Rhodopseudomonas boonkerdii: one gene and its partner. The protein of the gene in region 1 interacts with the protein of each later gene in a pairwise test. Links are inferred from orthologs where the notes say so. Each region holds a gene or a part of one and is shown on either strand. Other genes may lie near its edges.

Region 1 (2,987 bases):
CGGAGGTCGCGCAAGCGACGCCGCGCTTCAAGATTGTCAACAAGCGTCCGATCGTCGCCAGCGATGACGAAACGAAAGCCAACCCGCGCGCGCGGTCCGCCAAGCTGCGCGGTGCCGAACGCACCGATGCGCAGGCACAGGACGCCAGTCCGTTGCCGGGGTGGCCGACGCTGGCTTCCGTGATGCGGGGAGGCTGACGCATGCGGATCATCCATCTCCTCGTCATTGCGGTTCTCGTGTTCGCTGCGGCCTATGTCTATCGGATCAAGATGGAATCCACCGTACGGACCGAGAAGGTGCTGCGTCTGCATGCCGATATTCGCGAACAGCGCGATGCCATCGCCTTGCTGCGCTCGGAATGGGCCAAGCTGGACGCACCGACGCGTCTACAGGGGCTCGCCGAGCGTCACCTCAAACTGCAGCCGATGACGGCGCAGCAGTTCGACAGCCTGAAGAACCTTCCCGATCGCCCGCCGAGCTTCGCCCGGCCGGGCACGCCCGATCCGATCGGCGCCATGCTCAACAGCATCGATCCGGATGTCGTCGTGACCGGATCGGTATCTGAAAAGGCGCAGGACAAGGTGGATGGGCCGGAGGATCGGCAATGACCGCACAGCCCTCCGCTAACCCCAACACGTCAGTCGGGCGCCCGCCGGAGCCATGGCGGCAACGCCTGATCCGTACGCTGCTCTATGGGAAAAACACCGATCGTGCGGCCAAGGCGCGGGCGCGTGTCGGTCTCGCCATGCTCGCATTCGGCGGCATTTACGGCATCATCGCCGTGCGCCTCGTCGTGTTCGCCGTCAACGGCGATACGCATGCGGAGCGCCGAGCCTCGCGCGACGCCATCGCCACCGCGCGCCCCGATATTCTCGATCGCAACGGCGCGATCCTCGCTACCGATGTGAAGTCGCCATCGCTGTTTGGCGAGCCCCGCCGCATCATCGACAAGGACGAGGCGGTTGAACTACTGACCGGCGCCTTGCCCGATCTCGATAGTTCCGAAGTGCGCGATCGTCTCGGCAGCCGCAAGGGCTTTGCGTGGCTAAAGCGCGATATCACCCCGCAGCAACAGCGCGACATCCATCGTCTCGGTATTCCCGGCATCGGTTTTCTGCGTGAGAACAAGCGCGTCTATCCGAACGGATCGACGGTGTCGCATCTGATTGGTCTGACCAATATCGACAACCAGGGTATCGCCGGTATCGAAAAGTGGCTCGACAATAACGGTCTCGCCGATCTGCATCGCGCCGGGTTCGCGTCGGATCGCATGCAGAAGCCAGTCGAACTCGCGCTCGATGTGCGTGTCGAACACGCGCTGCGCGACGAATTGCTCAAGGCGAAGGCTAAATTCAGCGCCAAGGCGGCATCGGGCCTCGTCTCCAATATTCGCACCGGCGAGATCGTCGCCATGGTGTCGCTGCCCGATTTCGATCCGAACAATCCGAAGGAAGTGCACGATCCGGACCGCATCAACCGCCTGACGACCGGCGTGTATGAAATGGGCTCGACTTTCAAGACGTTGACCCTTGCGATGGCGCTCGATAGCGGCAAGGTCAATCTCAACACCATGTTCGATGCGCGATATCCGCTCAGCTACGGCAAGTTCAAGATTCACGACACCCACCCGGTGCCGCGTCCGATCTCGCTCGCCGAAGTCTTCACTTATTCGTCGAATGTCGGCGCTGCGAAGATCGCGCTCGGCCAGGGTGTCGAAGCGCACAAGGCGTTTCTGAAGAAGGTCGGCCAGCTTGATCGCCTGCGCACTGAATTGCCGGAAAGCGCGATGCCCATCGTCCCGAAGCGCTGGGGCGATCTCAATACCATTACCATTTCCTTCGGTCACGGCATCGCGGTGGCGCCGCTGCAAGCGGTCATGGCGGTGAATGCGATGGTCAATGGCGGCAATCTCATTCCGCCGACCTTCATGAAGCGCTCCGAGGAAGAGGCGCTGGCGGTCGCAAAACGCGTCATCAAGAAGGACACCAGCGACAAGGTCCGTTATCTGATGCGTCTGAATGCCGAGGTCGGTTCGGCGCGTCAGGCGGAAGCGCGGGCGAAGGGCTACTATCTCGGCGGTAAGACGGGTACCTCGGAAAAGGTCGTCAATGGCCGCTATTCCAAGAAGCAGGTGTTGAACTCCTTCACCGCCGTGCTGCCGATGGATAATCCGCAATATCAGGTGCTGGTGATGCTGGATGAGCCGAAGGCGCTCCCGGAGACACATGGCTTCATCACGTCGGGCTGGAATGCGGTGCCGACCGGCGGCAACGTGATCGCCCGCATTGCGCCGCTGCTGGGCCTGGAACCGCGCTTCGATCTGGCGCCGTCCGACCGCCTTATTCTTGCGACATCAAAGGTCACTCAGTAACGCCATCCGCGCTTTACAGCGGAGGCAAAATGCGGTTTGCGTCACGCTACGGAGCCCGTCCCGTCCTGATTTGCCCTGTCCGGAGCAGCATGAAACTCGGCGATCTTTTCAGCAACGATGCCTTCGCGATGACGCCGCAGGCTGCGGATATTGCCATCACGGGCCTTGCTGTGGATAGCCGCGCGGTAAAGCCCGGCGACGTGTTCTTTGCGCTCGCCGGCGTCAAAGCCGATGGCGCGCGTTTTGTTGCGCAGGCGATCGAGGCTGGTGCCGTCGCAGTGGCCGGAGAGCATCTGCCGGCAGACATCGCGGTGCCTTTCGTCAAAATCGAGAATCCGCGCCGTGCTCTGGCGCTGGCTGCAGCCCGATTTTATCCGCGCCAGCCGCCGGTCGTCGCTGCCGTGACCGGCACTTCAGGGAAGACCTCGGTGGCGTCTTTCACGCGTGAAATCTGGGGCCGGCTCGGCGATGTCTCTGCGAGCATCGGTACCATCGGCCTCGTTTCGCCCAAACGCACCATCTATGGTTCGCTGACCACGCCGGATCCGATCTCGCTGCACCGGCAGATCGACGAGATCGCGGGCGAAGGCGTCACGCATCTCGCGCTCGAAGCGTC
Region 2 (4,259 bases), 3.1 Mb from region 1 along the record:
GCGCGGACGGCGCGCGCGCAGCGACACGCCTGCCAGGAAATCCACGAGTGCGACCAGGGTGATGGTGAAGAAGGTGGCATTGCCGAATTTCGGCAGCATCGCGAATTCATAGGCGGCGCCGGCAAACACCAGCAGCGACAGCAGGTGATCGGTGAAATATTTCGACGCCGGCTTCGCTGCGCGCATCACTTCGAGCAGCAGCAGCAGGATCGACAGCGAGACCAGCACGTCCTTCAGCGAGATGTAGAGGACGTCCTGCGACGGCAGGGTAATGGAGAAAAGCTGCACCGGGCCTGCGAGTGACAGGTCGGGCATCAGGAAAACGATGATGTTGCAGATCGCCACCGGAATCAGCAGCAGCGGAAAACCGATCATCGGGGAAGCCTTCTTCGCGCGAGAGAACCAGAACGCGCATGCCGATGCGGGCGCATCGTACCAGGGAACGCGTCGCAGCTAGTGTTGGAGCGAAATCGGGCGGAAGTACAGTTCAGAAATAAACTTCGTGTGCGACAAGCATGCCTGGCGAAAGCGTGCAGGCCCCTTGGGCGCTTCGCGTGGCACCAGGGCGGCAATTCGGACTGGATAAGCCTGACGCGATGTCCAATCCCGGAAAAGACAAACCCCGCCAGAGGCGGGGTCAGCGTATCCGTAGTTGGACCAGTCCGTTGCCGGACGATGGAGGCGATGCCGTAGCGCGGCCGCCTGCCAGCCTGAAATCAGGCGTCCTTCTTCACCTTGAGAACCTGGCGGCCCTTATACATGCCGGTCTTCAGGTCGAGGTGATGCGGACGGCGCAGTTCGCCGGAATCCTTGTCCTCGACATAAGCAGTGCTCTTGATCGCGTCAGCCGAACGACGCATGCCACGCCGCGACGGCGATGTCTTTCTTCTCGGAACGGCCATTGGTTAGTCCTTGCAAAACAGATGGCAGATGGTTTCGATCGGCGCCCGGTATCGGGCGGCCAGCACAAAGCGCGCGGGCAAAATCGCTGATAAGGCCGGGCTTATAACGGATGCGTGACGCCATTGCTAGGGCGGGAAAGGTGGAAATTTCGGGGAATCCGAAACTCGTCGTTCCGGGACGCGCCAAAGGCGCGAACCCAGAGCCTCGTGCGGTTCTATCAATAAGGTTCCGGGCTCGGCTTCGCCGCCCCGGAACGACGAGTTTTGGTCACCAGCATCGTCCGAGTTCTGCCGACTGGGCCCTCGCCATATAGCGCGAGGCCAGCCGGCGGACGCCTGGTCCCGGCGTTTTTGCGCTTCTGGTAACCGGATTGGGCAGAATCGCGGCCAAAAGAGCGGCTTCCCGGGCCGAAATCGCCGAAACGGACCGCCCGAAAGCGAACCGGGAACCGGCCTCTGCGCCAAACTGGCCGGTCGGTCCCATCTCGGCGATATTGAGATAGAGTTCCAGAATTCGTTGTTTACTAAGAACGAAGTCGATCCACATGGCCAGCGGGATCTCCAAGCCCTTCCGGATGAAGCTGCGGCCCGGCCACAGGAACAGGTTCTTCGCCACCTGCTGGGTGATGGTTGAGCCGCCGCCGGAAATCTCGCCTTCCTGCGCATCGTCAATGGCGCTCTGGAGCGAGGCCCAGTCGATGCCCTGATGGCTGCAGAATCTGGCGTCCTCGGAACCTACCACGCTGCGCGGCAGGGCCGGGGACATGGCTTTCAGATCCACCCAGGTCCGCTCCACCGGGGCACCGGTGATCCAGCGCCAGACCATCAGGGTCGAGACCGGCTGGCCGGTCGCATAGAGCGGGGTGAGCAGATAGGGGATCAGGAGGAGCAGGAGCCCGATCAGGATGAGGCGGCGGACGAGTCGCAAAGGCGGGTTCCCTGCTCACAGCTATCCCGCTGATAAAGCGGAGTTTTCGCACTGTTTTCAAGCCAGTTAAGCTTGCCGCGACCAATCGTGGCGGGACGCCGCGGGCGCAATTGACGTGGACACTGCCATGGAGGATTGTCCCGCCAAATTGATCTGGAGCTATTCTTAATGTCGACCGGTGCTTCCACCAAAGATTTTGCCTCCCGCCTGGACCAGACCGCAGACGATACCGAAGCCGTCCTGACCAAGGTGCTTGGTGACGGCGTGCTGCCGGACGAGATCGCGCGGCCGAAGCGCCTCATGGACGCCATGCGCTATTCGTCGCTCGGCGGCGGCAAGCGGCTACGCCCGTTCCTGGTGGTGGAAAGCGCCGCCGTATTCGGCGTGCATCGCGAGCCGGCGCTGCTGGTCGGCGCGGCCCTCGAATGCATTCATTGCTATTCGCTGATCCATGACGATCTGCCGGCCATGGACAATAGCGACCTGCGCCGCGGACGGCCGACCCTGCACAAGGCGACCGACGACGCCACCGCGATCCTTGCCGGCGATGCGCTGCTGACGCTGGCTTTCGACATCGTCACCCGCGACGAAATCCATTCCGACGCCAATGTGCGTCTGCTGCTCACCCGCGCGCTGGCGCGCTGCGCCGGCCTCGGCGGCATGGTCGGCGGCCAGATGCTCGACCTCGCCGGCGAGGGTCGCTTCGGCGACACCGGCCCGGTGGACGTGGCCCGCGTGCAGCAAATGAAGACCGGTGCGCTCCTGCGCTATGGCTGCATCGCCGGCGCATTGCTCGGCCAGGCGACGCCGAAGGAATACAAGGCGCTGGACGATTACGGTCGCGCGCTTGGCGAAGCCTTCCAGATCGCCGACGACCTGCTCGATGTCGAGGCCGATGCCGCGACCCTCGGGAAGCCGGCCGGCGCCGATGCCGCGCTCAACAAGACCACCTTCGTCACCCAGCTTGGCGTCGATGGCGCCAAGAAGCGTGTCGCCGATCTGATCGCGACGGCTGATAGTTCGTTGTCGATCTTCGGCAACAAGGGCGATGTGCTTCGCGCTGCCGCCCGCTTCGTGGCCGAGCGCAAGAACTAGGCGCAATGACATGGCGGAAACGGGCAGGGACCTTGACGACCTCCTTGCCCGCTTCCGCACGATGCCGTTGGCTTATCGCCTCGTCTATGGGCGGCCTCGTACCTTCGCGGCGCTCGCCGTCGGCATCGTCGTGTGTCTGCTGTTGCCGTCTTCGCTGCGGATGGTGACGCGGCTCCTGATCGGCTGGGATACGTTCATCGCGATCTATCTGTTGCTGGTTTATGGCATGATGATGCGGGGCGGCAGCAAGCATATCCGTCGCAACGCCGCTCTTCAGGACGACGGCAGTTTCGTCATCCTGATGGTGGCGGCCTTTGGCGCCTTTGCCAGCATCGCGGCGATCGTGTTCGAGCTCGGTGCCAGCAAGAATACTGCGGAGCTTGCGCTCGCGGTGATCACCATCGCGGCATCCTGGGCCGCGGTGCATACGACCTTTTCGCTGCATTACGCCCATCAGTTCTATCGCGGGCCAAAGCCCGGCGGGCTTGCTTTTCCTGCAGGCGACACGCCCGAGCATCCCGATTATTGGGATTTTGTCTATTTCGCCTTCGTCATCGGCATGACGGCGCAGACCTCCGATGTCGGCATCACCGATAAGAGCATCCGGCGCACCACGACGGCACATGGCATCGTATCGTTTATCTTCAACACGGCGCTGGTGGCACTGATGGTGAACATCGCGGCGAGTGCGATATAGGCCTGCCCCTACTGTGGTTGCCCGGCTCGACCGGGCGATCCGGTAAACACCGACGCGGCGGCGTGTACTGGGTCACCCGGTCGAGCCCGGTGACGACAAGGGAGATCGCGACATTGACCTCTCGCCGCATCCGGGCAAAGTGTCGCAGCAACAGGTGCCGCCCGCGTGGAAGCCAGCTTCTCTATATTCCTGACCTTGATCGCAGTGCTGGCCGCCACCGTACTGCTGGCCAAGCGGATCAACATCGCGCCGGCTATTTTGCTGCTGCTCGCCGGTATCGCGCTCGCTTTCGTGCCGGGCATGCCGGCCCTCGAATTGCCGCCCGAAGTGGTGCTGCTCGGCGTGCTGCCGCCGCTGATCTACTCGGCATCGGTCGCCATGAGCTGGCGGGAGTTCCGTTTCAGCCTGCGGCTGATCACATTGCTTGCCGTCGGCTGCGTGATCTTCACCGCCTGTCTGGTCGCGACCGCCACGCATTATCTGATCGGTCTCCCTTGGGGCGTCGGCTTCCTGCTCGGCGCGATCGTCGCGCCGCCGGATGTGGTGGCACCGCTCGCGGTGGCACGAAAGCTGGGTCTGCCGCGGCGGTTGCTCGTCGTGCTGGAAGGCGAAGGGCTCGCCAATGATGCGACCACGC

What was found. The genes of interacting proteins can lie anywhere in the genome.
Region 2: the proteins of E0H22_RS08740 (region 1) and mtgA interact in binary tests that used the Escherichia coli proteins (3 or more experiments, as listed by UniProt). The link is inferred for Rhodopseudomonas boonkerdii from one-to-one orthologs.

What each region holds. Positions count from the first base shown.
Region 1 is NZ_CP036537.1:1,864,494-1,867,480, forward strand. It holds E0H22_RS08740 (peptidoglycan D,D-transpeptidase FtsI family protein), read left to right. Parts: upstream 1-604; coding sequence 605-2,371; downstream 2,372-2,987. Other genes in the region: rsmH (16S rRNA (cytosine(1402)-N(4))-methyltransferase RsmH), read left to right, coding at 1-197; ftsL (cell division protein FtsL), read left to right, coding at 201-608; E0H22_RS08745 (UDP-N-acetylmuramoyl-L-alanyl-D-glutamate--2,6-diaminopimelate ligase), read left to right, coding at 2,461-2,987. UniProt on the Escherichia coli protein: Essential cell division protein that catalyzes cross-linking of the peptidoglycan cell wall at the division septum. Required for localization of FtsN.
Region 2 is NZ_CP036537.1:4,931,892-4,936,150, reverse strand. The notes cover bases 1-2,906. They hold mtgA (monofunctional biosynthetic peptidoglycan transglycosylase), read right to left. Parts: upstream 1,831-2,906; coding sequence 1,171-1,830; downstream 1-1,170. Other genes in these bases: E0H22_RS22655 (polyprenyl synthetase family protein), read left to right, coding at 1,999-2,906; rpmF (50S ribosomal protein L32), read right to left, coding at 717-902; E0H22_RS22670 (hypothetical protein), read right to left, coding at 1-375. Outside these bases: more of E0H22_RS22655, read left to right, coding at 2,907-2,925; E0H22_RS22650 (DUF1345 domain-containing protein), read left to right, coding at 2,936-3,622; E0H22_RS22645 (Na+/H+ antiporter), read left to right, coding at 3,788-4,259. UniProt on the Escherichia coli protein: Peptidoglycan polymerase that catalyzes glycan chain elongation from lipid-linked precursors. May play a role in peptidoglycan assembly during cell division in collaboration with other cell division proteins.